Regions from separate parts of the Vagococcus martis genome, predicted to be linked through region 1. Evidence: predicted binding sites of a transcription regulator. Region 1 holds the regulator's gene; the other holds the start of a gene.
The links. Region 1 encodes HrcA, which represses chaperone genes, less so after heat shock. Its sites were predicted from a motif close to TTAGCACTCNNNNNNNNNGAGTGCTAA; they were not measured.
Positions count from the first base shown of each region.

Region 2: a site for HrcA is predicted at 12,792-12,818, ahead of groES (co-chaperone GroES). Genes of this name have one in related genera too.

Region 1 covers NZ_MVAB01000001.1:350,966-366,636, reverse strand. Annotated here, with positions in the region: gene truB (tRNA pseudouridine(55) synthase TruB) at 1-132, shown strand, start outside; gene ribF (riboflavin biosynthesis protein RibF) at 147-1,100, shown strand; gene hemW (radical SAM family heme chaperone HemW) at 1,097-2,233, shown strand; gene hrcA (heat-inducible transcriptional repressor HrcA) at 2,523-3,569, shown strand; gene grpE (nucleotide exchange factor GrpE) at 3,586-4,161, shown strand; gene dnaK (molecular chaperone DnaK) at 4,213-6,042, shown strand; gene dnaJ (molecular chaperone DnaJ) at 6,186-7,349, shown strand; gene BW731_RS01780 (metal ABC transporter substrate-binding protein) at 7,483-8,415, shown strand; gene BW731_RS01775 (DMT family transporter) at 8,503-9,399, shown strand; gene gndA (NADP-dependent phosphogluconate dehydrogenase) at 9,512-10,939, shown strand; gene BW731_RS01765 (transposase) at 11,147-11,620, shown strand; gene BW731_RS01760 (C1 family peptidase) at 11,850-13,184, opposite strand; gene uvrB (excinuclease ABC subunit UvrB) at 13,335-15,335, shown strand; gene uvrA (excinuclease ABC subunit UvrA) at 15,348-15,671, shown strand, end outside.
Region 2 covers NZ_MVAB01000001.1:731,471-747,141, reverse strand. Annotated here, with positions in the region: gene BW731_RS03525 (cysteine hydrolase family protein) at 100-570, shown strand; gene BW731_RS03520 (NUDIX domain-containing protein) at 595-1,011, shown strand; gene BW731_RS03515 (leucine-rich repeat domain-containing protein) at 1,092-2,420, shown strand; gene BW731_RS03510 (hypothetical protein) at 2,498-3,007, shown strand; gene BW731_RS03505 (ISL3 family transposase) at 3,171-4,448, opposite strand; gene BW731_RS03500 (P-II family nitrogen regulator) at 4,602-4,943, opposite strand; gene BW731_RS03495 (ammonium transporter) at 4,969-6,198, opposite strand; partial or broken gene BW731_RS03490 (IS30 family transposase) at 6,632-7,369, shown strand; gene BW731_RS03485 (hypothetical protein) at 7,512-8,804, shown strand; gene BW731_RS13055 (cysteine hydrolase family protein) at 8,925-9,320, shown strand; partial or broken gene BW731_RS13050 (NUDIX hydrolase) at 9,357-9,515, shown strand; gene aac(6') (aminoglycoside 6'-N-acetyltransferase) at 9,540-10,205, shown strand; gene BW731_RS03470 (phosphoribosylanthranilate isomerase) at 10,227-10,727, shown strand; gene groL (chaperonin GroEL) at 10,824-12,452, opposite strand; gene groES (co-chaperone GroES) at 12,479-12,778, opposite strand; gene BW731_RS03455 (CPBP family intramembrane glutamic endopeptidase) at 12,922-13,512, shown strand; gene BW731_RS03450 (redox-sensing transcriptional repressor Rex) at 13,548-14,183, opposite strand; gene BW731_RS03445 (ABC-F family ATP-binding cassette domain-containing protein) at 14,371-15,671, shown strand, end outside.

The DNA.
Region 1 (15,671 bases):
TCGTTTTTTGACGGATATGACCCATCACAACTAATTGCTTTATTCTTTAATGAGCAATTAGTTAGCTTATATGGTAAACATCCAAGTAAACCAGGGATGTTCAAACCAATCAAAGTAATACGAAATGATTAAAGGAGTATTTTGTTATGCAAATTATTAACATTCATCATCCATATGACCCAGAAAAATTACCACAAGATGATGTCGTATTGGCATTAGGTTTTTTTGATGGTGTTCACAGAGGACATCAAGAAGTTATCAATACAGCAAAAAAAATTGCAGATGAAAAAGGATTAAAATTAGCAGTTATGACCTTTAATCATCATCCAGCAGTTGTGTTTCAAAAAATTGATCATAAAAAAATGAAATACATCACAACCATTGAACAAAAAGAAGAGCGCATGACGCGTTTAGGTGTCGATTATTTATATATCATTGAATTCACCTCATCTTTTGCAGGATTATCACCGCAAGATTTCGTCGATGAATACATGGTAGGCCTACATGCTAAAGTTGTCGTAGCAGGATTTGATTATACCTATGGAAAGAAAGATGTTGCCAATATGAGCAGTTTACCTACGTATGCTAAAGATAGATTTGAAATAGTCGAAGTACAAAAGTTGAGTGATAGAGAAGAAAAAGTTAGTTCGACAGCAATACGTGAATGCATGAAAATCGGAGACATGCGAGCGGCCAATCAATTATTAGGCTATGCTTACGAAACAACGGGAATTGTCGTACACGGAGATAAACGCGGTCGATTATTAGGGTATCCAACTGCTAATATTAAGGTGCCAACATTTTCATTATTACCTACTGGTGGGGTATATGTTGTGAAGATAAAAGTAGCAAACAAATGGTATATGGGTATGGCGCAAATAGGATACAATATTACATTTGAAACTAATCGCCCGATGACGATTGAAGTAAATATTTTAGATTTTTCTGATGACATTTATGGAGAGCAAGTCAGTGTGGAATGGTTACACTTTTTACGTGGCGAGAAAAAATTTGATAATGTTGATGGATTAATCGCGCAACTAAAACAAGATGAACAAGATACAAGGGAATATTTTGATAACTTAGGAGGACTCGTATGACGTCGGCTTACATTCATATTCCTTTTTGCGAGCACATTTGTTTTTATTGTGATTTTAATAAAGTATTTATTGAAGGACAACCTGTCGATGAATACATCGAAGCGCTACTAAAAGAAATAAAATTAACAAAAGAATTATATCCATCTGATACAACAGAAACGATTTATATCGGTGGAGGGACGCCAACTTCTTTATCGGCTAAACAGCTAGATCGTTTACTTGGTGGGGTAAAGGAGTTATTACCTTTTAATCCAACTGATGAATTTACAGTGGAGGCAAACCCTGGTGATTTAACACTTGATAAAATAAAAGTCATGCAAACTCATGGTGTGAACCGCTTGTCTATGGGAGTTCAAACGTTTGATGACAGGTTATTAAAGAAAATCGGACGTAAACACACTGCTCAAGATGTATTTGATACTATGACTCTTTTAGAAAAAGCGGCCTTTTCAAATGTCAGTATAGATTTAATATATGCCTTACCAAATCAAACAATGGAAAGTTTTGAAGATACATTAGATAAAGCAATCGGACTTGATTTACCACATTATTCAATGTATTCACTTATTTTAGAAAATAAGACGATGTTTTATAATTGGGCAAGACAAGGAAGGTTACATCTTCCAGGAATTGATGTTGAAGGAGATATGTTTGAACGAGCGATTGAGCGTATGATTTTAGCTGGAAAACATCAATATGAAGTGAGTAATTTTTGTGAGCCGGGTAAAGAAAGTCAGCACAATTTGGTTTATTGGAATAATGATCACTATTATGGTTTAGGCGCAGGGGCAAGTGGTTACTTAGGTAATATACGATATAAAAATCACGGGCCAATTCAACATTACTTGGAACCATTGCGACAAGATAAGTTACCAACTATCACAACTGAAAATTTAACTATCAAACATCAAATGGAAGAAGAAATGTTTTTAGGTCTTCGAAAAAAACAAGGTGTATCATTAACTAACTTTGAAGAAAAGTTTGGACAAAAGTTTGATTCAGTCTATGGTGAGATAGTACAACAACTTATAGATGAAGATATGTTACAAATTAAAAACTCATATATTTCTTTAACTGATAAAGGATTGATTTTAGGAAATGATGTTTTTGAGAAGTTTTTATTAGAAAAATAAGAAAAAACAGTCTAAAGCGAAGAATTTAGGCTGTTTTTTTGTTATTCTCGTTTTTTTGGCAAAATAAACAGACAAATTTTTGTGATTGCTAAAAAAATAGTATGGCATAATAGAATCAAATCCTTGATATATCAATGTTTTTAAATTCAGTATATTTAGTTTTAGCACTCTTGACAAAAGAGTGCTAAAAAAGAGGTGTTTTTAGTTGACAAAAAAATTAATCCTTGATATATTTGATAATGTAGTTAGCACTTAATAAGAAAGAGTGCTAATAAGGAAGGTGATTCGCATGTTGAGTAGTAGACAAGAACACATCTTACAACTATTAGTTCAGCTCTATACTGAGACAGGGCAACCTGTTGGCTCGAAGACGTTGATGAATAATGGCATTACTGTCAGTTCAGCAACCATTCGAAATGAGTTATCTAAATTGGAAGATTTTGGTCTTATTCAAAAAATGCACACGTCTTCTGGTAGAATTCCTTCAATGCAAGGGTATCGTTATTATGTGGATCATTTAATGGATCCTAGTAAGATCAGTTCTACCGATGTTCAACACATCAAACGATTATTTAATCGCAAATTTAATGCGACAAATGAAATTATTGAATGGTCGGCGAATATTTTATCTGAGTTGACGAGTTACACAGCTTTCTCGTTAGGGCCAGAAGTAAAAGAAAGACGGCTTACAGGTTTTCAAATTGTTCCATTGAATGCTCGTCAATTAATGGCGATTATTGTGATTGATCAAGGATATGTTGAGAGTCAAGTGTTTTCAATTCCACATTCAGTGTCAACTGAAGATATCGAAAAAATGATTCGAATAATCAATGATCGATTGTTGGGAGAAACACTTTTGACAGTTTACCACAAACTTCGAACAGAGATTCCTTTAGTACTCCAACGTTACTTTAGTAATTCTAGTAACATCTTGTACTTGTTTGAGGATGTGTTCAATCAAGCATTTGATGAGCAAATCTATGTTGGTGGTGGGATGAATTTATTAAGTTCAGAAGCCATCACTAATCCAAACGAATTTCAATCGGTTTATTCATTAATTAGTGATACAGATAAGTTAACAGAATTACTTATCCTAGACACAGATGAAAAGATTGATATCAAGATTGGAGAGGAGCTAAACAACGAATTGTTGCAAAACATGAGTTTAGTGACAGGATCATACGATGTTTTTCAACGAGGTAAAGGTTTAGTCGCGGTTTTAGGACCTGCTAACATGTCCTATTCGAAACTGTTAGGAGTAATGAATGTTTTAACAGATGAGCTTTCTAGGCATCTAGAAACATATTATCGACATTTGGAAAATAGTGGAGAGTGAAAGGAGACTGACATAAGTGAAGAAAGATAAATCAGTTGATAAAGTTAATGAGGAAGAAGAAAAAAAAGACGAATCGACAGTAGAAACGAATGAAACTGTAGAAGAAGTGGTCGAAACAGAAGAAAACGTCGAGACAGAAGAAAACTTAGAAGAAAAACTTCAAGAAGAGTTGGACAAAATGGAAGATCAATTCTTAAGAGCGCAAGCAGAAATTGCTAATATGCGTAATCGTCATAAAAAAGAGCGTGAAGAAGCATCTAGATATCGCGCACAGGAATTAGCAAAAGAATTGTTGCCAGCTTTAGATAACTTGGATCGTGCCTTAGCGATTGAAGTAAGTGATGAGCACGGTGAGGCAATGAAAAAAGGAATTGAGATGGTTCGTGAAAGCATGTTACATGCCTTCAAGGAATCAGGTATTGAGGAAATCAAAGCCCAAGGTGAAGCATTTGATCCTAACTTACATCAAGCTGTTCAAACAGTCCCAGCTGAAGATGGACAAGATTCAGATGTGATTGTTCAAGTGTTACAAAAAGGATACATCTTACATGACCGTATCTTAAGACCTTCAATGGTTATTGTGACACAATAATATAAATTTAACATTTAAAAATAAATCAATTAGACAAAGGAGATTTTTAATATGAGTAAAATAATCGGTATTGACTTAGGAACAACTAACTCTGCAGTAGCTGTATTAGAAGGCGGAGAAGCAAAAATTATTACTAACCCAGAAGGTAACCGTACAACACCATCTGTTGTATCATTTAAAAATGGAGAAATCCAAGTAGGTGAAGTTGCTAAACGTCAAGCAGTAACAAACCCAAATACAATTTCTTCTATTAAACGTCATATGGGTGAACCTGGATATAAAGTAGAAGTTGAAGGAAAAACTTACACTCCACAAGAAGTTTCAGCGATGATTTTACAATACATCAAAGGATTTGCTGAAGATTATTTAGGAGAAAAAGTTGATAAAGCAGTTATTACTGTTCCAGCTTACTTCAACGATGCTCAACGTCAAGCAACAAAAGACGCTGGTAAAATCGCTGGTTTAGAAGTTGAACGTATTGTTAACGAACCAACTGCAGCTGCTTTAGCTTATGGTTTGGATAAAACTGACCGTGATGAAAAAGTGTTAGTGTTTGACTTAGGTGGTGGTACATTTGACGTATCTATCCTTGAACTAGGTGATGGCGTATTTGATGTATTATCAACTGCAGGTGACAACAACTTAGGTGGGGATGACTTTGACGAAAAAATCATCGACTACTTAGTAGAAGAATTCAAAAAAGAAAATGGTATTGATTTATCTAAAGATAAAATGGCAGTTCAACGTTTGAAAGACGCTGCTGAAAAAGCGAAAAAAGATTTATCAGGTGTAACAAGCACTCAAATCAGCTTACCATTTATTACTGCTGGAGAAGCTGGACCTCTTCACTTAGAGTTAAACTTAACTCGTGCGAAATTTGATGAATTAACATCTGATTTAGTAGAAAGAACTAAAATTCCAGTACGTCAAGCGATTAAGGATGCTGGCATTTCAACTTCAGAAATTGATGAAGTTATCTTAGTTGGTGGATCTACTCGTATTCCTGCAGTAGTTGAAGCTGTAAGAAAAGAAACTCAAAAAGAACCTAACAAATCTGTTAACCCTGATGAAGTAGTGGCAATGGGTGCTGCTATCCAAGGTGGGGTAATTACAGGTGATGTGAAAGACGTTGTATTATTAGACGTAACACCATTATCATTAGGTATTGAAACAATGGGTGGCGTGTTCACTAAATTAATCGACCGTAACACAACAATCCCAACAAGTAAATCTCAAGTCTTCTCTACAGCAGCAGACAACCAACCAGCCGTTGATATCCATGTATTACAAGGTGAACGTCCAATGGCAGCTGATAATAAAACATTAGGAAGATTCCAATTAACAGATATTCCAGCAGCTCCACGTGGTGTGCCACAAATCGAAGTATCATTTGATATCGATAAAAACGGTATTGTTAATGTAAGTGCGAAAGATTTAGGTACTCAAAAAGAACAAACTATTACAATCAAATCATCTTCAGGTTTAACAGATGAAGAAATTGAACGTATGGTGAAAGATGCTGAAGCAAATGCTGAAGCAGATAAAGAACGTAAAGAAGAAGTTGATTTACGTAACGACATCGATGCATTATTATTCTCAGTTGACAAAACTTTAGGTGAATTAGAAGGTAAAGTTGATGCGGACGAAGTGAAAAAAGCAGAAGATGCTCGTGATGAATTAAAAGCAGCTGTAGAAGCTAATAACATTGAAGACATGAAAGCGAAACGCGATGCATTAAATGAAATCGTACAAGCTTTAACTGTTAAATTATATGAACAAGCAGCAGCACAACAAGCACAAGAAAATCCAGAAGCAGCACAAAGTGGCGCGGATGATGTTGTTGATGCGGACTTTGAAGAAATCAACGACGACGAAAAATAATAATGAGCCAAGAAAAAAGCCAAAGCGTTGTGCTTTTGGCTTTTTCTCTTGATTATTATGATAAAACATTCTAAAATTGACTAAATTGTGGTATGATTTAAACGAATTTAGAGGTTTTAGAAAAAATGGAGGGTTAGTTATATATGGCCAAAAGAGATTATTATGAGGTTTTAGGAGTATCTAAAACAGCAACAGATGATGAGATTAAAAAAGCCTATCGAAAACTATCCAAAAAATATCATCCTGACATAAATAAAGAAGCCGATGCGGAAGAGAAATTTAAAGAAGTATCTGAAGCATTTGAAGTATTAAGTGATGCACAAAAACGTGCGGCTTATGACCAATATGGCCATGCAAGTACTGATCCAAACTTTGGTGCTGGTGGTTTTGGTGGTGGTGGTTTCCAAGATTTTGGTGGTAGTTTCGGAGGGTTTGAAGATATCTTTGAATCATTTTTTGGCGGTGGAGGACGTTCTAGTAATCCTAATGCGCCAAGACAGGGTTCTGATTTACAGTACACATTAGATTTAACGTTCAATGAAGCGATTTTCGGATTAGAAAAAAGTATTCGTTACAACCGTGAAGATGAGTGTGCAACATGTCATGGGACTGGAGCAAAACCAGGAACACATCCTGAGAACTGTCCTAAATGTCATGGCTCTGGTGTCATCAATGTTGAAAGACAAACGCCACTTGGTCGTATGATGAGTCAACAACCATGTGATGAGTGTCAAGGAACAGGAAAAATCATCAAAGAAAAATGTGAAACATGTCATGGTGCAGGCCGCATGATTAAATCGCATTCTGTTAAGGTTACAGTTCCTGCTGGTGTTGAAGATGGACAACAAATGCGTCTATCTGGTCAAGGTGAAGCAGGATACAATGGCGGCCCTTATGGTGATTTATATGTTGTCTTCAGCGTGGAAGATAGCCCTATATTTGAAAGAGATGGTTCTGAAATTTACTATGATCATCACATCACCTTTGTTCAAGCAACATTGGGTGATGAGATTGAAGTTCCTACTGTTCATGGACGTGTCAAATTAAAAATTCCAGCTGGCACTCAAACAGGGACAACATTTAGATTAAAAGGTAAAGGTGCACCTAAACTTCGTGGAAATGGTAACGGCGATCAACAAGTTACTGTTACGGTTGATACACCGACAAAATTAAACGAAGATCAAAAGAAATTATTGCGTCAATTTGCTGAACTAAATGGTGAAAAAGCAGCAGTGGAGCAAGAAGAAGGTTTTTTTGATAAAGTCAAAGATGCTTTTTCTCAAAATCATAAGAAAAAGAAAAAATAAAGTGAATAAAAAAAGTAAAACCGTTCAGTTGTTTTACTTTTTTTGTTTTTACTTGAAATAAATTACTAAAACGTTTATGATATATTTTTAGATAGTAATGTTTACGGTTTAAAAGAAAGTAGGGAATGAGTTAATGAAACGATTAACCAAAATTATTTTAGGTGTCGCTTTGACTAGTTTACTTGTTGCTTGTGGTAAACAAACCACACAACAGAAAAAAGATGACGATAAATTACATGTTGTTACGTCTTTTTATCCAATGTATGATTTTGCGAAAAAAGTAACAGGAGATAAAGCAGAGGTGACGGTATTAACAGAAGCTGGTGTTGAGCCACATGATTATGAACCAAGTGCAAAAGATTTAGCCAAAATTCAAAATGCTGATGTATTTATTTATAATTCAAATGAGATGGAAACATGGGTAAGAGATGTCCTTGCATCTATTGATACGAAAAAAGTGAAAGTGATTGAAGCAAGTCAAGGTATTGACTTGATGGAAGCGACTGAAGAACATGAGCATGAAGGAGAAGACTCACATGATCATGAATTGGATCCGCATGTGTGGTTAGATCCTGTTTTGGCTAAAAAAGAAGTAGAGACGATTACAAAAGGCTTAGTTGAAGTCGATACACCAAACAAAGATACCTATGAAAAGAATTCAACTGACTTTACACAGGAATTAGATAAATTAAATCAAGCTTACGTGGATGCGACAAAAGATGCCATTCAAAAAACATTTGTCACACAACACACAGCCTTTTCATATTTAGCTAAACAATATGGATTAAAACAAGTGGCAATTTCAGGTATTTCTCCAGATCAAGAACCTACACCTAAAGAGCTAAAAAATATTGAAGACCTAGTTAAAAAAGATAATATTAAAGTAATTTATACAGAAAGTAGTGCGTCATCAAAAGTAGCCGAAACTATTACGAGTGCAACTGGAGCGACACTTTCAGAACTTAATCCATTAGAGAGTTTAACTAAAAAAGAGATGGATGGAGGAGAAGATTACCTGTCTGTTATGTATACGAATTTAGAACACTTAAAATTAACCATAAAATAAACGATGGAAACCTAGAATATTTCTAGGTTTTTATTGTTTTTATGGGCCTTAAAGCTGTAGAATAAAGCGATAAGGGGAGGTAAAAAAATGGAAAAAGGAAGTAGTAAATTAAAGGGTATGATTTTAGCTATTTTAGGTGGAGTTTTTTGGGGTGCATCTGGGGTAGTGGCTGAATATTTGATGACAACAAAACACATATCAGCTAGTTGGCTTGTAGCTGTTAAAATGATTGTGGCGGGTTTTTTAATTTTAATGTATCAAATGGGAAAAGGGAATAAAGATAGCTTATCTCCTCTAAAAAATAAAACTGAATTAATTCAATTAATTATTTTTAGTGTATTGGGGGTACTTGGGTTGCAGTATTCTTTTTTCAAGGCTATTCAAGTGAGTAATGCAGCGACTGCAACGATATTACAATATCTATCACCAATATTATTAGTCATTTATTTTATTATCGAAAAAAAAGAATTACCAAATAAATTAAGTATTGTCAGTATTGTGTTATCTCTATTAGGAACGTTTTTATTAGTGACTAAGGGAAACCTAAATGAATTAGCTATTTCACCGAATGGGTTGTTTTGGGGATTATTATCAGCATTTTTAGGTGCTTTTTATATTATTCAACCAAGAAAACTTATGGCAAAATATGGAACAACACTTATTATAGGCTGGGGTATGTTAATAGGTGGGGTATCTTTTCAGGTCTATCAACCGATTTGGCAAGATGTACCTACTTTTACCCCTGGTGTGTTACTAGGAATTTTAGTCATAGTGATTATTGGTACCGTTTTTTCATATATCTGTTTACTTAAAAGTACAGAATATATACCACCACAATTTTCGAGTTTATTAACATCATTTGAACCACTAAGTTCAGCTTTATTTTCAGTTTTATTTTTAGGATTGGTTTTAAAACCAATCGAGATAATTAGTATGTTGTTGATTATTTTTGCTGTATTTCTATTGTCTAGGTGTGATGTTTAATTTGAAAGGTCGTGTCTATTTATATTTTAGGTAAAATAAGCTATAATTATTAGCAAGATATAATATAGAGAAAAAAGTATCATTTTTTGAAAAAAGAATTGGAGGAAGATGTATGTCTAAACAACAAATTGGTGTTGTCGGTATGGCAGTCATGGGGAAAAACTTAGCGTTAAATATAGAAAGTAGAGGATACACTGTTTCTATTTTTAACCGAACATCATCAAAAACAGAGGAAGTTATCAAAGAACATCCTGATAAACATTTAGTTGCAACTTATTCTATTGAGGAGTTTGTTAATTCTCTTGAAACACCAAGACGAATTTTATTAATGGTAAAAGCAGGTAAAGCCACTGATTTAACAATCGAAAGTTTACTACCATTTTTAGATGAGGGTGATGTGTTAATCGATGGTGGGAATACTTACTTCAAAGATACTATCCGCCGTAATGAAGCATTAGCAACTTCTGGTATTAACTTTATCGGTACTGGTGTATCTGGTGGAGAAGAGGGAGCGTTAAAAGGGCCTTCTATGATGCCAGGTGGACAAAAAGAAGCCTATGAATTAGTGGCACCAATTTTTGAACAAATTGCGGCAAAAGCTGAAGATGGAGATCCATGCGTGACTTACATTGGACCAAATGGAGCTGGTCATTATGTGAAGATGGTACATAATGGAATCGAGTATGGAGACATGCAATTAATTGCTGAATCATATGACATCTTAACTCGCGTTTTAGGCTTATCAGTTGAAGAAGTTGCTGATATTTTTAAAGAATGGAATACAGGTGAGTTAGATAGCTACTTAATCGAAATCACGTCAGATATTTTAACACGTAAAGATGATTTAGGAACTGGTAAACCAATTGTTGATGTTATCTTAGATGCTGCTGGTAACAAAGGAACTGGTAAATGGACAAGTCAAAATGCACTTGATTTAGGAACTCCTCTACCACTTATTACAGAATCTGTTTTTGCTCGTTACATCTCAGCATTAAAAACTGAACGTGTCGCTGCAAGTGAAATTATTCCGGCACCACCAGTAAAAGAATTTACTGGAGATAAAAAAGAATTTGTAGAAAAAATTCGTCAAGCATTATACTTTAGTAAAATCATGAGTTACGCACAAGGATTTGCTCAAATGCGTATGGCTAGTGAAGAATATGGCTGGGATTTAAACTATGGTAATATTGCGAAAATCTTTAGAGCAGGATGCATTATCCGTGCCCAATTCTTACAAAAAATTACGGATGCGTATGAACGAAATCCAGAAATTAAAAATCTTATTTTAGATGATTATTTCTTAGATATCACAACAAAATACCAACAATCAGTTCGTGATGTTGTTGCCTTGGCTGTTGAAACAGGTGTGCCTGTCCCAACATTTTCATCAGCTATTTCTTACTACGATTCTTACCGTACAAAAGATTTACCCGCTAACATCATTCAAGCACAAAGAGATTACTTTGGTGCTCATACATACGAACGTAAAGATCGTGATGGCGTGTTCCATTATAATTGGTATGGTGAAGAAAACAAATAAGCAACTTAAAAATCCGGCTCTATGTCAAATCGTGTTGATGGACAATAATATTGATGAAAAAGTCTCAAAAATAAAATAGAATTAATTGAAGAAGCTGACCCAAAAGTAACTTTTTAAATGAAAATCACTAAACTAACAAAACAGAAATCCTACGAAGTCAGTGTTTTAACAAACTGATTTCATGGGATTTTTCTATTTTAAAGACTAATGGGTCAGCCTCATAGACGAATTAAAAAGTATTGGAAATTACTTCAAAAAAGCTATGACAAATTAGATTATATCCAACAGCATTGGCGTCCATCCTTTAAAGCGTATCTTTCTGAAAAAGAATTACTTGAACGCTTACTTACCTATGATTCTAAATTGACAGAGGCTTACAGCACCTATCAACAAATTTTAAGAGCGATTCAAACAAAAGATTATTCTTTATTTTTGGAATTAATTAATCAACCAACAGGATTTAAAGAGTTTATTTCTGTTTTCAAAACATTTAAAAAATATCGAGAAGAAATAAAAAACACCTTTGAAACATCTTATTCAAACGGTCCGTTAGAATGTATGAATAACCACATTAAAGTCATTAAGCGTAATGCCTATGGCATGAGAAGTTTTTATAATTTTAAGCTACGACTATCAATTTGTTTAAAAGAATCTGCCTTTACATCACCAAAAAAGATCTAGAAAACTAAATGCTTTCTAGACCTTAAATTCTAACGTATTAATCCTTACCAACAGTAGTTGACAAAGAGCCATTAAAAATAGGAGAATCAAACAAATAAGCAACAAAAGCCAATCGACTTTCGTTGCTTAAGTACACTTAATTTTATTCATCCACATCATTTGACGTAGAGCCTTAATTTTTGTTATAAGCCTTTTGGGTCAGCACCTTCTAATCTTAGTATGTTTTATTTTATGCTAAAGCACCCATTGGATCCCATGGGGCTAAAACTGTCACATCATCTTTTTTAAGTACTTTTTTTAAGTCATCTGAAAGATATTTTTTATTCACAACGACTTGATAAGTATATTCACTCATCCAATCATCACTCATAACAAAATATCCTTTTGTTCCAACTTTATCTCCCCAACTGTTTTCAACTTTCCATTTAGTTGGTTTGTCATTGATTAAATTCACACCTGTTAAGACCATTGCGTGAGTCATTAAACTTTCACCATAATCTAAACGTTCTGCTTTACTCATATCATAATTAATATCTAATGTATCTTGCACGCTATATATATCTGTTGCCATGATACCAGTGTCTCTTGTAGAAGATTGGCCAACATCACACCCAAACCAAACACTTTCACCATCTTTTAATTGCGCGATAGCTAAGTTTTTGAATGTTTCAATATCAACATTCAAGTGACGAACTTCTTTTCCGCCAACGACGTTTCCTAACATATCAACTGTATAGACTTGATTGTAAGGTTTGTCTTTTGTTGGGGCATTGATGATGCTGACGTAATCATTTAAGTCAGTGCCGATGTATTTATCATAGAAAGAAGTAGGAGTTAGCCCTTGTTCTAAATGATAATTTCCATCTGTATCATAATATGAATAATCAAATTCTGTTGGTGGTGTACCTAGAGAGGTACTTAATAAGTTATAGATTTCTTGTAGCAATTCAACTTTACGAGTTTCAATCTCTGATTCAGAGGCGCCATTAGCAATTAATGTTCTTAATGTTAAGGCATCTTTTCTTAATTTTTTATTTAAGTAAGTATTTAACTCACGGCTGCTTGAACTACTTTTTGTTTCAGGCATGATTGTTTTTGGCACAATCCCATATTTTTGGATAATCGCTACTAACATATCCCATTGGCCACCATCTTGTTGAGGTGTTGCTAGTAAAAATGCCACTTCACGACTTGTTAATTCTTGGTTGCTTGTTTTGATAATATTTTCATAGAAATAATTTGCTTTTTCAAATTTATCCCAGAAAAACGTATAGTTTTGAGATAATTCGAAGTCTTTGATGTGATGATTGTTTAAGACATCATGTCTGAATGTATTAAGGGCTGCAAACATCCAACAACGACCACTTTGTTTTTGATTTGTCACGTTTCCTGTATCTAAGTCGATAGAGAAAACGGGATTGTTTTCAATAACTGCTTTTTGATTTTCTGATGAGGCTAAAATACCATTTTTCATCACTGCACGTTGGCTTAATAAATGCTCACGATTAGCAAGATATTTTTGCTCCATATGTTTGACTTGTTCATTTGAAATAGATTTAACCATGTAACCACACCTTTCTTTTGTTTCCATTCTACTCCAACATTCTTCAAAATAACACTAAATCGATTATATTTTTCCAATGCGAACTGTTTTGCGAAAGTATGTTCGGTATGATAAAATTGAGAAAATAAGTAAATCTAAAGGAGTTTCAGCATGATTGATAGACAAACAAACCATACCTTTGATTTAGTGTCAAGATACGAACCAGCTGGGGATCAGCCGGAAGCGATTAAGCAATTAGTAAAGAATATAGAAGATAATGAAAAATCCCAAATATTAATGGGAGTAACAGGTTCTGGCAAAACATTTACCATGTCTAATGTAATTAAAGAAGTTAACAAACCAACTCTGATTATTGCGCATAACAAAACACTTGCCGGACAACTATATAGTGAGTTTAAAGAATTTTTTCCAAATAACGCAGTAGAGTATTTCGTGAGCTATTATGATTACTACCAACCGGAAGCCTATGTTCCTTCAAGTGATACGTATATTGAAAAAGACTCGAGTGTCAATGATGAGATTGATAAATTACGCCATTCAGCGACCAGTTCCCTATTAGAGAGAAATGATGTGATTGTCGTGGCATCTGTGTCTTGTATTTATGGATTGGGAGATCCTAGAGAGTATCAAAATCAGGTTCTTTCTTTACGTGAAGGAATGGAAATGGAACGCGATCAACTACTTAGAAATTTAGTTGATATTCAATTTGAGCGCAATGACATAGATTTTCAGCGTGGGCGTTTCCGTGTACGTGGTGATGTGGTTGAGATATTTTTAGCGTCAAAAGATGACTTTGCTTTAAGAATTGAATTTTTTGGTGATGAAATTGACCGCATTAGAGAGTTTAATGCCTTAACAGGTGAAATTATTGGTGATAGAGAGCACATAGCAATTTTCCCTGCGACACACTTTGTGACAAACGAAGAGCATTTAGAAGAAGCCATCGCTAAAATCCAAAAAGAATTAGATGACAGACTTAAAGAATTAAGAAGTGAAGAAAAATTATTAGAAGCTCAACGATTAGAACAAAGGACGAACTATGATATCGAAATGATGCGTGAGATGGGCTATTGTTCTGGTATTGAAAACTATTCACGACATATGGATGGTCGAAGCGAAGGAGAAGCACCATTTACATTGATTGACTTCTTTCCTGATGATTTTTTGATTATGGTTGATGAATCCCACGTGACGATGCCACAAATTAGGGGCATGTATAACGGGGATAGAGCGAGAAAACAAATGTTAGTGGACTATGGGTTTAGATTACCTAGTGCGTTGGATAACCGACCACTTAGATTAGAAGAATTTGAAGAAAAAGTGGACCAAATTATGTATGTGTCTGCTACTCCTGGGCCATATGAAATGGAACAAACAGATGATATTGTAGAACAAATTATTAGGCCAACTGGATTACTTGATCCAGTGATTGAAGTAAGGCCAATCATGGGGCAAATTGATGATTTAGTCGGTGAAATATATGAACGTGTAGAAAGAAATGAACGCGTGTTTATTACAACATTGACTAAAAAAATGTCAGAGGACTTAACGGATTACTTTAAAGAATTAGGAATTAAAGTAAAATATTTACATAGTGACATAAAAACACTAGAAAGAACAGAAATTATTCGTGATTTAAGATTAGGTGAATTTGACGTTTTAATTGGGATTAACTTATTGCGTGAAGGATTAGACGTCCCAGAAGTCTCACTTGTTGCGATACTTGATGCTGATAAAGAAGGGTTCCTACGTAGTGAACGCTCACTTATTCAAACGATTGGACGTGCGGCAAGAAACGCCGATGGTAAAGTTATTATGTATGCAGACAAGATTACAGACTCAATGGAGCGAGCGATGTCTGAAACAAGTCGTCGTCGTACCATTCAGGAAGAATATAATGCCGAACATGGTATTGTACCAAAAACGATTAAGAAAGATATTCGTGATTTGATTCGCATTACAAAAGAGAGTGAAGATGAGTCAGTCGAAACAGTATCTATCAAAGATCAATATAATGCAATGGATAGAGAAGGTAAAGAAGCTGTTTTATTAGATATCGAACTACAAATGAAGGATGCGGCTAAAGCGTTAGACTTTGAAAAAGCGGCAACACTTAGAGACACATTACTCGAATTAAAAGCAGGTAAATAGGAGATAAATCAGATGGCAAATGACAAAATAGTGATACATGGTGCAAGAGCACATAATTTAAAAAATATAGATGTAACAATTCCAAGAGATAAACTAGTCGTGATTACTGGACTTTCTGGATCAGGAAAAAGTTCCTTAGCATTTGACACGTTATACGCTGAAGGTCAGCGTCGTTATGTCGAAAGTTTGTCGTCATACGCACGACAATTTTTAGGGCAAATGGACAAGCCAGATGTTGATAGTATTGATGGGTTGAGCCCAGCCATTTCAATCGACCAAAAAACAACGAGTAAAAATCCACGTTCAACGGTTGGGACCGTCACAGAGATAAATGAT
Region 2 (15,671 bases), 380 kb from region 1:
CAATTGTTTTTGGAGTGACTTACTATGTTAAACGAAAAAAATATGGGTTAGATTAATCCATTTAAAAAGATAAAATTTTATAGAAATAAGAGGAATAATATGGCAAATCAAGTATTAGTTGTAATTGATATTCAAAATAATACGACGGCGCTTTTACTGGGAAAGAAAAAAATTATCAATAGAGTAAATTCAGTCATTCAATATTTTAAAGAGAATCACTTACCAATTATTTATGTGAAACAAAGTGGTGCTGGAAAAATACACAAAGGAGTACTTGTTAGTGAATCAGATTATGTTATAACAAAAAATAAACCAAGTTCTTTTTCATCAAGTGATTTCTGTCAGATTTTAGATAAATTAGGAGCTACAGAGATGGTGGTTACAGGTTTAATGAGCAATGCCTGTGTTCAAGCAACTAGTAAAAGTGCATTAGAAAAGGGATACCAGGTAACGCTCATTGAAGACGGACATGATTCTATCATTAAACCAATGAGAGGTGTTTTTAATAAGATTTTACGTAAAAAAGGTGCTAATTTGATAAGTTGTACGGAGTTTATATCTGATAAGTAAAAATAGAAAATATTAGGTGACTATATGAAAGTAAAAACATATGATTTAGGGGAAATAAGTGATGATCAACTAGTTATTGCGATGATTGTTGCAAGACACAAAGGAAAAAATGTTTACGTTCGTCATAAAGATAGAACGACTTTTGAAATACCTGGTGGACATAGGGAATTAAATGAACCAATAGAGGAATGTGCTAAAAGAGAATTAATGGAGGAAACAGTGGCTACTACATTTGTTCTCAATCCTTTGTTCATATTAGGCGTTGAAAGAGATGGAATAGAAGACTATGGGCAAGTTTATTCAGCAGAAATCGAAGGATTTTCAGATAAACTAGAGCATGAGATAGAAGAAGTGATTTTTATTGAGGATGAACCTGAAGAAAATACCTATCCTGCTATTCAAAGCACCATTAAAAATAGACTATCAAGAAAAGAATTATGAGAATAGAATGACACATTACAGAGTGAAAAACTGATTATTCTGATATAATCAGTTTATATTATATTCAAGGAGATCATTATATGAAATTTGTTAACTTAAAATGTTCAAATTGTGGTGGTAAATTAAAAATAATAAATAATCATCTAGCAAGATGTAGTTCTTGTCAGTCAGAGTTTATTATTGATGATGAAAAAAATATTGTAAATAACTACATAATTAATAATGAAACGAATAAGAAAAGAAATAATTCATCTTTAATGATTATTCTATTTGTTTTTGTCACAACTATTATAATGGCAATTGTCATTTTAGGCATTGTCTCAAAGAATACAGTGACTAATAATAGTGTGAATACTAACATCAAAAGTGAAGCCTATGCTTATCGTGAAAAACCTGAATCTGAGGCAGGGGTAGCTTTTGTCGAACAAGTTTTTCGAAAAAAGATTGATAACATCCAACCAGAGGAATTAAAAAAGATTAAGTATATATCTGTTACGTCAGATGATTTTTCTGATAATTGGACTATAACTTACAGTTTTAAAAACTGGAGCAATCCTTTTGATAACTTTGAAACCCAAAAAATTATATTGTCTACAGACTTAGCTTTACATGCCCTAGATTTTACAAGTTTCAGTAGACTAACGTATTTGGACTTTAATAATACGTCTGATATAGAGGGAATATGGGAAGGCTTTTCTTTGAAAAATTTAGATAATTTAATATTTTATGGCGGTCATTTTAATCAGTCGTTAGATGTTATTTTAGATGCGTTACCTCAGCCAGAAAAATTAAAATACCTAAAAGTACAAGTTAGAACAGATGATCAGCTTCATCGCTTACAAGAACTTAAGAAATTAGAAAATTTAGACATCACTTATTTAGCTGAAGATGTAAGTGTAGAGAGTATGAAGGAACTTGATCACCTTAAAAGTCTTATGATAGACTGTTACAATTTAAAGGACATCTCATGGTTATCAAATTTTAGTAAATTAAATAGTTTAACACTTAGTAATGTATCAAAAATTTCGGATTATTCTAGTTTATATAGCTTGGCTAATTTAGAAAACCTATCTATAAAATCAGGTGATAAGCTAAACAACATTGATTTTGTAAAGAATATGCCTAAGTTAAAGAGATTATCTTTAGATAATACATTTGTTCATGATATCAAAGATATCACTGATAAAGAAACCATTATTTCTTTACAATTAAAAGGAAATCGCCAACTTAATAATATTGAAAGTATTGCGTCGTTAAAGAATTTAAAAAGTCTTCAGTTTGAATCATATTCTGATAATATTCAAACAACTAGCTTAAGCAATTTAGAAAATTTAACGGAAGTGACTGTATCTGCAGATTTTTTAGAACTTATAGAAAAATCATCTAATATAAAAAATTATCCGTTGTAGCAAGTAATGAGTTGGATTTAAGCACTTTAAGAAATGTGTCATCTCTAGAGGAACTAATAATCAAGGACGTTTCTGAGATGATCAATATATCGACACTTGGTTCTTTAAAAGAATTAAAGAAGCTTACCTTAGAAAAAAGTGAAATTGATTTTGATCGTAAGTCGGAACAAATCGAATCGATTCCCTCAGTTGAAGAGTTAACGTTATTAGAGTCAAGTTTGCTATTGGGAACATTGAATCAGTTACCTTTTCCAAATTTAATTTATCTTGAAATCGATCCAAATTCGGATTTCGCTGTTAGAATCAATGATGAATACATGTCTTCTTATGATTATGGGTTAACTCTTTTGCCAGATAAAATAAAAAATATGACTAATTTGACAAACTTAATCATACCGAATAGTCGACTAGAATCTTTGGACTTTGTTACTAATTTTAATAAGTTAAAGAGTTTAGATATATCGAATTCGTATATAACGGATGTAAGACCTTTAAATCAATTACATGATTTAGAACTTTTAGATATTCATAACACACCTGTTAAAAATACTGATATTTTATCTAATAACGTTTTTGTCATCAAGTAAACTAATTTTCTCTACAAAAAACCACATGAGTAGCTATTTCTCATGTGGTTACTTTTATATTAGGCTCTATGTCAAATCGTGTTGATGGACAATAATATTGATGAAAAAGTCTCAAAAATAAAATAGAATTAATTGAAGTGAGGGAAGAAATTCTCTCGCTTTTTTATTTAACCTGAAAAACTTGATTTTGAATCAAAAAGATACGTCGTTTGAATAGTAGAAAGTTTCGATAGCCATAGGCAACACGTTTAATCACTTTAATTTTATTGTTAATGCCTTCTAAGAAACCATTTGAATAGGAGTATTTAAAGGCATTCATAACTCCTTGGGAAAACTTACCAAATATCTTGAATTTATCTTTAAAATACTTTGGTAATTCAACAGGTATCTTTGAACATAACTCTAAAAATAAGACATAATCGTTGGTTCTATAAGCATACTTTAATTCTTGGATAAAATGATACGCTTTTTTTAATAGAGAACTATAAGAAAGTAACTCATCTACCAATTCGGTAGATGACATATTTCTCTTGAATAAAGGACGATAATAAAAGTGTTTATAGTTTAATTCAAAACTGTCCTTTAAAAGGAGTTTCCAATAACGCTTTAATCTTCGATACTGCTTTCCTTCCTCTTGATTGTGGCGTTTTAGTTGATTCATTTCTTTTATTCTTAAGGTGTTGAAAGATCGGTTAATATGTTGAATAATATGAAATCGATCTGTGACGATTTCGGCGTTTGGAAAGACTGTTTTTAATAGTTGACCGTAACTTGCATTCATGTCCATGACCAAAAATCTTACTTTTAAACGTGATTTTCTGGAATACTTCATAAAGTAAGAAACCAACTTATGTAATCTTTTATCAGGTAAGATATCGATTATTTTTTTAGATGTCGCATCAGCACAAATAAAGCTCATTCCAGCATGACAATCAGAAGTAGAGCTAAACTCATCTACACAAAGAGCCGTGGGAAAGAAGTTAAAATTCGGTTGCTGGTTATTGGTAAATGATACTAACACACGTTTAACAGTGTTTTCAGAGACACTGTGACATTCTGCAATTTCTTTACGTGATCGATTATCTTTTAAGTCAAAAGCAATTTGGTATTTAAGCTGTTTAGAAATTTGACAATAGTCATCTACTAGAGAAGTAGAAGCACTGAAAGTTGATCCACAGTTTCTACAAAGGTAACGCTCTCTGTGAAGTTTCAGATAAGTTGGACGACGTTCAACTTCAGGCAATTGACTAATGGTTTGATACGTTCCGTTTTTAACGGATTGATCAAATCCACATTTCTTGCATTGCTTATCTTTATTCACTAATCTTCCTATAATCATATTAACTGAGCGGTTATTTCTCGCTTCGCGAGACAACCAATCCTCATTAAAAATAAGAGAATCATCTGTTAAATTGAGTAGTTTTCTTGTATTATTATCCATAGGGGTATTCTCCTTTGTAATGTTAGTTATAGACGACTTAATTTTACCAATAAGAATGCCCCTTTTTCTATGCCTAAAACAAAAAATCGCATTGACAGAATTTAATCTATCAACACGATTTAGTGTACAGCCTTATATTAATGTCTCACTCTTTTATAAAGCTAAATCACCGGTTTCCCTCGTTCGAATACGTATCGCATTTTCAACGTTATAGATGAATATTTTACCATCTCCAACTTCGCCAGTTTGACAAACCTCAATAATGATGTTTGTGACTGTATCCAATAACTCATCAGATACAACCATATTGATTTCTAACTTTGGAACTAAGGTTGTTAAAATCTCTTGACCACGAACATATTCTTTCCATCCTAATTGGTTCCCGTAACCAAGTACTTGAGAAACGGTCATCCCTTTAATGCCAGCTTCTTTATATAAAGCTTCTTGTAAGTCATTCAATTTTTCTTGTCTGATGATTGCTTCGATTTTTTTCATCTTGCTACCTCCTGTAAGTATTATTTTAATTATCCATACCTAAGAAAGTAGGATAAGCTGTTTCATCATGTTCAGTGACATCTAAACCTTGAATTTCTTCTTTTTCAGATACGCGAATAGGCATAAACACTTTGATGATTTTGATAATAACAAAACTAGCAACTCCAGCAAATAGTAATGTGACGATGATACTTATTATTTGAGCGATGAATAAGTCTAGTCCACCAAATAACAGTCCGTCAACACCACCAATTGATTTTTCAGCAAAGATTCCTGTCGCTATTCCACCGAAAATCCCACCAACACCATGACAACCAAAAGCATCTAAAGCATCATCAATGCCAAATTTACGTTTAATAACGCCAATAAAGAAGTAACAAAATGGACTAACTAAAAATCCGATAAGTAAAGCACTCCATAATGGAACAAATCCCGCACCTGGTGTAATGGCAACTAATCCGACGATTGCACCTGTAGAAGCACCAACAATTGTAGGTTTACCAATTAATACTTTTTCAATTAACATCCAGGATAACATCGCCATCGCTGCTGAAGCATGAGTGACGATTAAAGCATGCACTGCTAAACTATTTGCACCTAAAGTACTACCAGCATTAAATCCAAACCATCCAAACCATAAAAGACCAGCACCTAACACAATGAACGGAATATTATGTGGACGATATTCCAATTTATTATAGCCACGTCGATTTCCTAAAACAATCGCTAGAATAAGTCCAGTTATACCTGAACTAATATGGACAACATTTCCTCCTGCAAAATCGATTGAGCCGATTTCTTCTAAGAAACCACCGCCCCAAACCATGTGAGCCATAGGATAATAGACGACAATCAACCAAACCGTTATAAAAATAAAAAGGGCCGAAAATCGCATTCGCCCAGCAACAGAACCGGTAATAATTGCCACTGTGATTAATGAAAACATCATCTGAAAGGCTGCAAATAAACCTTCAGGGATCGTGCTATCAGTTTTTAATCCAGTATTTAGAGAAACATCTTTAAAGAATAGTTTATCAAGATTACCCACGAAGCTATTCTCTCCGCTAAAAGATAAGCTGTATCCAAAGGCATACCATAATACAGAACCTAAACCTAAAGTAAAAATGACCATCATCATAGTATTAATGATGTTTTTTCGTCTTGATAGTCCTCCATAAAAAAATGCTAACCCCGGAGTCATTAAAAAAACTAAAGCCGAACAGACCAGTATAAAACTAATATCTCCACTATTCATATTATCATCCTTTCTTTTTTATGAAAATTTCATTAAAATAATATAATAATGCTATCATAATCATTTTAATGATGGAAGAAATATGTTGATGATTTGGTAAAAAAACATTTAGTAAATAATTATACTAAATGTACTATGATGGTTATAATCGTTTAAACTAGGCTGTTTAAAAGGTTATAATCTCATTGTAATGAGAAATAAAAATAATGAATGATTTTCATGGAAATAAGTGTTTTTTTTAAAGGGGAATAATGAGTTGAAAAGAAAGAGTGTAGAGAAGTTAGTCGTAATATTCATTTTGTTAAAAAAATAAACTAAGAGTAGGGGGGATATTACGCCAATTGTAAAATTAAGCTAGACAACTAAAAAAAAATCATTTGTGATACACTCAAATTGTATTTCAAACCAAAGAAAACAAGGAGAGTAATCACAAATGACCTATACACATCTTACTACAGACGAGCTAGTTTTGATAGAATCTTATTATCGTCAAAAGAAAAAAGGAACATACGTTGCGAAACAATTGAAACGAGCAAAACAGACTATCTATAATATTTACAAAGCTCTTGACGAGGGGGTATCTGCACTAGATTACTATAAAAGATACAAAAATAATAAAAAGAATTGTGGCAGACGTCCTATTTCTTTATTTGATAATGAAACAGAATACATTCAAAAGAAGATTGTTCAAGGATGGACTCCAGATGCCAAAATTGTTGGAAAAAATCATAAAAGTGCTGTTATCACACTCGTTGAAAGACTATAGAAAGTGATTATTACGTTAAAACCAATAGGCAGACGAGCAATAGATATCGAAAATAGTTTAAATAATTGGTTTAAAAAGCTTCCATGCCATCTATTTAAATCAATCACATTCGATTGTGGTAAAGAATTTTCTAATTGGAGATCAATCAGCAATCTAAATGATATTGATGTTTATTTTGCCGATCCAGGAACACCGTCACAACGAGGCTTAAATGAACACTCTAATGGGTTATTACGTAAAGATGGATTGCCTAAACAAATGGATTTCAACGGAGTTGAGGAATCTTTTATCCACTCTATCGCATCTAAAAGAAATAATATTCCTAGAAAATCATTAAATTATAAAACACCATTGGAAGTATTTTTGAGTTATGTAGACAATGATATTTTGTCTAGCTTAATTTGACAAATGAAAAATATATAAAGTGCAATTAATTAAATTTATGGTATCATGAAAAAAGTAAAAAATAGAGATATTTTGAAAATAATATTCTTATTTCTAAGGAAATTGTCGAATATCATCAATTATGAAATGGAGAATTCATTACATGGGAAATTATTCTACTCTGAGTAATAAAACTACCACAGTATTTGAGGCCAAATATTCAATGCCTTTTTTTTGGTTTTTAGGATTTAGAAATGAAGATAAGGAAAATATAATAACACATACTAAAGACTTTTTTAAAGCTGTTCGAGAAGATATAGAGTTTTCTCCGAAATTGGAGTGTATCAAAATACCCTCAAAAAGTTATATAGAATTATTAACTTATAATACCAGATATATAGAAGCTGCTTATCCTTATCTATTAAATATGTATCAAGATTTTATTCTTATAATTAAAATGTACTTTAAAGATTCACAGTGGGTTGAAATAAGTTGTTTCGATGTAATATTAATGAGCGATGAAAGCGAAGTACTAGAATATTGGATTAAACTATTCAATTCCTTTGAAAATAGTACAGCTTATGAAAAGTTTGAAGACTTTAACATTATAGGTAATTCAATTGGATCTGGTGGTTACGAAACTTGGATACATGATAAATATGTTACTCAATTTTCTCTGCCAGAACCTATAGCCATTGATAGGGAGGAAAATATTATTCAAACCTTTCTTAAAAAAATAGACTTATACGAGGTCTCCGATATTATTTTTTATATTTTTCTAGTTTGTTTTATGCTTTTTCTTTACTTTCGTTTAAAAATACCTCTTAATATTACTGGTTTCACTGCTTTTGGTATGGTTATTTTACAAATTGCTATAAAGTTGAAAATTTATGACAAAAAAATTAAAAAAAGTAAGAAAAAGATATATTATAATTTTTTTATCTCCTTTCTTAATAAAACGAATAAATCAGTAGATTTAAACTATTTAAATAAGGTATTGGCCATTTCTAAAATCATTTCTCCTAAGGCAGAAAATCTACTCGTTACTTCTGTTAAAGAGATAGGAAATGTAGAAGTTTTCTATCAAAATCACAAGAAAAGTTTGATAAAAAATTATCCTTATAAATCAATTTATGATTTGCAAAAAGAACCTCACAAAAGAATATTTTCGTTTCTACAATTCAATAATTATTTAACTATTAATCATTTAGATGATAGTTATGAACAGATAAGTGAATCTATTAATATTATTTTGAAACAAATTGGTTTAAAAAAAGTAACTAACACTTATATATTATTTAAAATTTTTGTGAGTGACGATTACTATCATATTGGAATTGTAAAAAAAATGTATAAAAAACAACTTTCAAAATTATGTGAAGAAATACGATTGAGTGTTATTTTTTTTCATAACTATATTAATTTATTGGGATTATTTACAGCTCTTAGATTTTAAAAGTAAATGTGCGAATGACTTCAAATGTCTTTAAAAGGTGTTTTCATGAATAAACAAGTATTATTAGTTATTGATATATAGGAAGCTACAACGTCTTCGTTATTAGGAAAGAAAAGATTTATAAAGAATGTTAATTCAGTAGTCGATTATTTCAAAAATAATAATTTACCAATCATTTATGTAGAGCAAACTGGTGTAGGAAATTTATATAGCAAACTACATTTTACTCAATCTGATTATGTGATAACAAAGAGTAAGCCAAGTTCATTTTCATCAGAAGAATTTTGTAATAGTGTAAATGAATTAAATCCTAATGAATTTGTTGTAACAGGCTTAATGAGTAATGCTTGTGTTCAAGCGACTTGTAAGAGTGCCTTACAAAAACATTTCAAGGTAACATTAGTAGAAGATGGTCATGATTCGATTATAAAACCTTTTAGAACCATATTTAATAAACATCTGAAAAATAAAGGAGCGACTTTAGTTAAATGCTCTGATTTTGTAATTGATAAATAATAAAATAGAAAATTTTAGGTGGTTAGGAGTGAATAAATGAAGTTAAAAACATATGAATTAGAAGAAATAAATGATGAGCAATTAATTATTGCAATGATTGTAGCCAAGTATAAAGGAAAAACTGTTTATGTACGACATAAAGATAGAACCACTTTTGAAATACCAGGTGGTCATCGAGAACCTAATGAAACAATAGAAGAATGTGCTAAGAGAGAATTAATGGAGGAAACAGGAGCTATTAAGTTTACCATTAAACCGTTGTTCATATTAGGTGTAGAAAAAGATGGATTAGAGGATTATGGACAAGTATTTGTTGCAGAAATAGAAGAAATTTCGAATAAATTGGAGTACGAAATGGAAGAAGTACTCTTTTTAGATAGTGAACTTGAAAGTTTTACTTATCCAGCGATTCAAGAAATGATAAGTCACGAAAGCGAAAGAAGGAATAAAGGAGTCATTGAAGAATGTAAGTTAACTCACATAGATAAATTAATACAATTAGCTCGAAATATTTATCGAAATAGTTCTTATGAGGAATTAGAATGTGAATTTCAAAAGATACTTAATAATAGGTTATCTATGATTTATCTTTATTTGGTGAATCAAGAGGTTGTGGGGTTTGCTCAATTTGAAATTCGAAATGATTATGTAGAGGGAATAAAAAATAAGCCTTGTGGTTATTTAGAAGGTGTTTTTGTAGAGAGTTCGTATCGTAGAAAAGGAATTGCCAAAGCATTAGTTTTAAAAGGGGAAGAATGGGCTAAAAATAAAAGGTGTAGAGAATTTGCTAGTGATTGTGAATTAGAAAATTTAGATAGTTTGTTATTTCATCAACAGATTGGTTTTAGAGAAGTTAGTCGTAATATTCATTTTGTTAAAAAATAAACTAAGAGTAGGGGTGATATTATGAAAAATAAATTAAATGAATTTTTAAAAATAGCAAAAAAATTAAATGATATAGGTATAACACCTTTATTAATGGGTTCATTAGGCTTAGAATTTATCACACGTAAGAATTGGGATTCCAGAGATATTGACATTCACGTCAAAGGTGACCCTAGAGGTTGGGAAGCTCCTGACGATGAAAGAATTGATGATTGGGAAAATATAGAGTTAATTATGAAAGACTTAGGGTATACTTTAATAGATTTGCATGAACACGAATTTATCAAAGATGATTTTTCTGTAGAGTACGGTGTTATTGACACGTTACCTATTTTTGCAAACGTATCTTTAAATGATTTAGAATGGAACAAACGGGACGATGTTGAGTTTTACACACCATCTACAGAAGCATACCTTAAAATTTATTTAGCTTCTAGTAAGGATAGTTATAGGGCAAATGGTAATAATAACAAAGATTTTGAAAAAATAGAATATCTTAAAGAACTCCTGAAAATAAATTAATTTATAAAAATCACATCACATTCCACATCAAAAAACCACATGAGAACTCAATCCTCATGTGGTTACTTTTATATCAATATTTCTCTTTTAAAGAGATTACATCATACCGCCCATCATTGATGGATCCATACCGCCAGGCATTCCGGCAGATTCTGGTTCTGGTTTGTCAGCAATAACGCCTTCAGTTGTTAAGATTAATGCAGAAACACTTGCAGCGTTTTGTAAAGCTGAACGTGATACTTTAGTTGGATCAACGATACCAGCATCAATCATGTTAACCCAAGTATCATCTTTTGCATTGTATCCAACACCTGCATCAGCTTGTTTCAATTTATCAACGACAACTGAACCTTCCATACCAGCATTTTCAGCGATTTGACGAACTGGTTCTTCTAGAGCACGAACAACAATGTTCACACCAGTTTTCTCGTCACCTGTTACATCAAGTTCAGCGACTTTTGGTAATACGTTAACAAATGCCGTACCACCACCAGCAACAATACCCTCTTCAACAGCGGCACGAGTTGCGTTTAACGCATCTTCAATACGTAATTTTAATTCTTTTAATTCAGTTTCAGTTGCAGCACCAACTTTAATGACAGCAACACCACCAGCTAATTTAGCTAAGCGTTCTTGTAATTTTTCACGGTCAAAGTCTGATGTTGTTTCAGCAATTTGAGAACGGATTAATGATACACGGTTTTCAATTGCTTGTTTGTCACCATTTCCTTCAACAATTGTTGTGTTATCTTTGTCGATAACCACTTTACTTGCAGAACCTAACGCATCAATTGTTGTGTCTTTTAAATCTAATCCTAAATCTTCAGTGATAACAGTTGCGCCAGTTAAAGCAGCAATGTCTTGTAGCATTTCTTTACGGCGGTCACCAAATCCAGGAGCTTTAACAGCAGCCACGTTGAATGTACCACGGATTTTGTTTAATACTAATGTTGGTAAAGCTTCGCCATCAACATCATCAGCAATGATTAATAATGGTTTGCCTTGTTGTAAGATTTGTTCTAATAAAGGTAAAATATCCTGAATGTTAGAGATTTTTTTGTCTGTAATTAAGATGTATGGATTTTCTAAAACAGCTTCCATTTTATCGTTGTCCGTTACCATGTATTGAGATAAGTAACCACGGTCAAATTGCATTCCTTCAACGACATCTAATTCAGTTTCAATCCCTTTAGATTCTTCGATTGTGATAACACCGTCGTTACCAACTTTTTCCATTGCTTCAGAGATTAGTTCACCAATTTTTTCGCTACCAGAAGACACAGCAGCTACTTGTGCAATTGATTCTTTTGAGTCAATTTTTTTAGAAATAGCATGTAATTCTTCTACAGCTTTTTTAGTAGCAAGTTCAATCCCACGACGAATGCCAATTGGGTTTGCCCCAGCAGTCACATTTTTAAGTCCTTCACGAACGATTGCTTGAGTTAAAACAGTTGCAGTCGTTGTTCCGTCACCTGCGATGTCATTTGTTTTAGAAGCTACTTCAGCCACTAATTGAGCACCCATGTTTTCAAAACGATCTTCAAGTTCAACTTCTTTAGCGATAGTCACACCATCGTTTGTAATTAATGGAGAACCAAATGATTTATCTAAAACAACGTTACGTCCTTTAGGTCCTAATGTTACTTTTACAATATTTGCTAATGTATCAACACCACGTACCATTGAGCTACGAGCGTCTTCAGAGAATTTAATATCTTTTGCCATTTATTGTTCACCTCATCATTTTATTTTTATTCTACGATTGCGATTATATCTTTGTCGTGTAGTACTAAATAATCTTCACCAGAGTCACTTACTTCTTGACCGGCATATTTTTCGAATAGGACAGTTTGTCCAACGCTTACAGATACGGATAATTTTGCCCCATTTTCTAAAGTACGACCATCACCAACAGCAATGACCTCACCTGTTTGAGATTTTTCTTTTGAAGCTGATGTTAAAACTAATCCACTGGCAGTTTTTTCTTCTGCTTCTTTTACTTTAATAACAACACGATCTCCTAATGGTTTTAACAATGTGTATCCCTCCATAATTTTATATTTTTTAGCACTCTTATTTATCGAGTGCTAATCACATCTTTTATAATACAGATAAATGTTTTTTTTTGCAAGTATTTTGATACAATAAGAAAAGATATCAAAATCAACGATAGAAAAGATAGGTGTAAACACAGATGACATTGAATCAAAATATGGTGTATACAAGCTTTTTATATTTATTTTTATTGAACGGTCATTTATTTCTTTCATTAAATGACAATCAAACTATGTTGCTTTATAGTGTCATAGTATTTTTTATTTTGGTTATTTATTTTAAAACAACAAAAAAAGATACGTTAACAACATCAACTTTTTCTATAAAAAAAATAGTAGGGTGGGGAGTTGTAGGACTGTTATTAAGTTTTATGATCCAATGGGGAGTTTTATTTATCACTCATATTATTTTTCCTAGATTAAATCTCAATACAGATATACCAAGCCAACGAACGTATTTATTTTTGTTTGTATCAATCTTATTTAATCCTATCATGGAAGAGTTGTTTTTTCGGTTTAGTTTTGTCAATTGGATTGGACAAAAATTACCGATTTGGGTGGGAATGGTGATAAGTGCTTTGTTTTTTATGTTGATGCACACGAGTGGAAATCTGATGATTTATTTTGGTTTGGGCATTATTTTCTCATATATTTATAAAAAAAGTGGAAGTATTTTAACATCTATTCTGGTACATATGGTGATGAATGGGATAGTGCTTTGGCTAAATTAAAAAAGCTTAGCGACAGCGGTCGATAAGCTTTTTATTTAGTCTTCTTTATAGTTAGACAAAAAGTAGATTAATGTTTGCATTTCATTTGTTAAGTCAACATTTTGAATTTGCACATCTTTTGGAACGTTGATACGAATTGGTGTAAAATTCATAATGCCTTTGATTCCAGCTTCAACTAAGCGGTCAGCATTTTCTTGTGCATGTGCTGGTGGGACGGTTAAAATGGCAACATCAATATGTTGTGCACGAATTTGCTCAACCATATCATTAGCATCATAGACAGGAACGCCATCAAGTATGCGACCAACAATATCAGGTTTAACATCAAATGCAGCACTGATACGAATACTATCACTTTGATGGAAACGGTAGTTCAATAATGCGTGTCCTAAATTACCAACACCGACAAGAGCTACATTTGTTAAACGATCTTCATTTAACGTTTTAGCAAAAAAAGTCATTAAACTCTCCACGTCATACCCGTAACCACGTTTACCTAATTCCCCAAAATAAGAAAAGTCACGTCGAATAGTAGCACTGTCAACTTTCACAGCCTCACTTAACTCGGTTGAAGAGACTTTTTTCTTTCCTGAATCAAATAAAAATTTCAAATATCGATAATACAAAGGTAACCTTTTGGCAGTTGCCTTTGGAATAGTCGTGTCTTTCATAATAATTTCCCTCACTTTTCAATCTTATACCCTCATTGTTATAAAGTTCACGTTAATAGGATACCTTTACTAAGGGATAAAAGCAATTTTTACGCTTACACTTGAGTAACTTTGAACGATAAATATACCAAACATATCTTGTGTTTTATGATAAACTGTTTTTAGAAGTTAAAAGATGGAGGACGTCATGATTTTATTACAAGCTAATAATGTTTCTAGGTTATTTGGAGATGATGTATTATTTGAAAACATACAATTAGATATACAAGATAAAAGTCGAATTGCGCTTGTTGGACGTAATGGTGCAGGTAAATCGACATTATTAAAAATTTTAGCTGGCATTGAAGAGCCAGATACAGGTTTAGTTACGAAAACAAGAGATTTAACAATTGGTTATTTAGACCAACATACTGGTTTAGAATCAGATAAAACGATTTGGGAAGAGATGCTAAGTGTCTTTGACTATGTTCAAGAGATGGAAAAAAACTTACGACAATTAGAAAAAAACATCGCCGATCCAAATATCCATGATGATGAAGAAAGATATCAACAAGTACTAAAAGATTACGATAAATTACAACATGAGTTTAATGAAATGAATGGATATGGTTATGAGTCTGAAATAAAATCTGTTTTACATGGATTTCGTTTTGATGAAAGCTATTTTGATGTACCAATTCAAAATCTATCAGGTGGTCAAAAAACTCGTTTAGCATTGGCTCGTTTGTTATTGGAAAAACCTAATCTACTCATTTTAGATGAGCCGACTAACCATTTAGATATTGATACATTAAATTGGTTAGAATGGTATTTACAAGGCTATCGTGGGGCTATTTTGATGGTATCCCATGACCGTTATTTCTTAGATAAGATTGTGAATGAAGTATATGATATTAGTCGAAGAAAAATTAGTCATTATAAAGGTAATTATTCGAAATTTTTAGAAATGAAAGCTGAGAGATTAGAACAAGAAGAAAAAGAATACGAAAAGCAACAGGATAAAATTGCAAAACTAGAGGACTTTGTGGCACGAAACATTGTACGGGCATCAACAACAAAACGAGCACAAAGTCGTCGTAAACAATTAGAAAAAATGGAAAAATTAGAGAAGCCTTTAGGTGATGAGAAATCAGCTCATTTTCTATTTAAAATAAATCGCACGTCAGGTAGAGAAGTGCTAACGCTGGATGATGTGGCAGTGGGGTATGATGATCTTATTTTGAGTGAACCGATTAATCTAGCTTTGCGTAAACAAGAAGCCATTGCTTTAGTTGGCCCAAATGGAGTTGGTAAATCGACTTTATTAAAGAGTATTATTGGAGATATCCCATTTATTAAAGGAACAGCTGATATTGGCCATAAAGTAGATATTGGTTACTATGACCAAGAGCAAGGAAAACTTAGTGGAAGTCAAAGCGTGTTGGAAGAATTGTGGCGTGAGCACCCAACGACACCTGAAAAAGATATTCGTACTTTATTAGGTAGCTT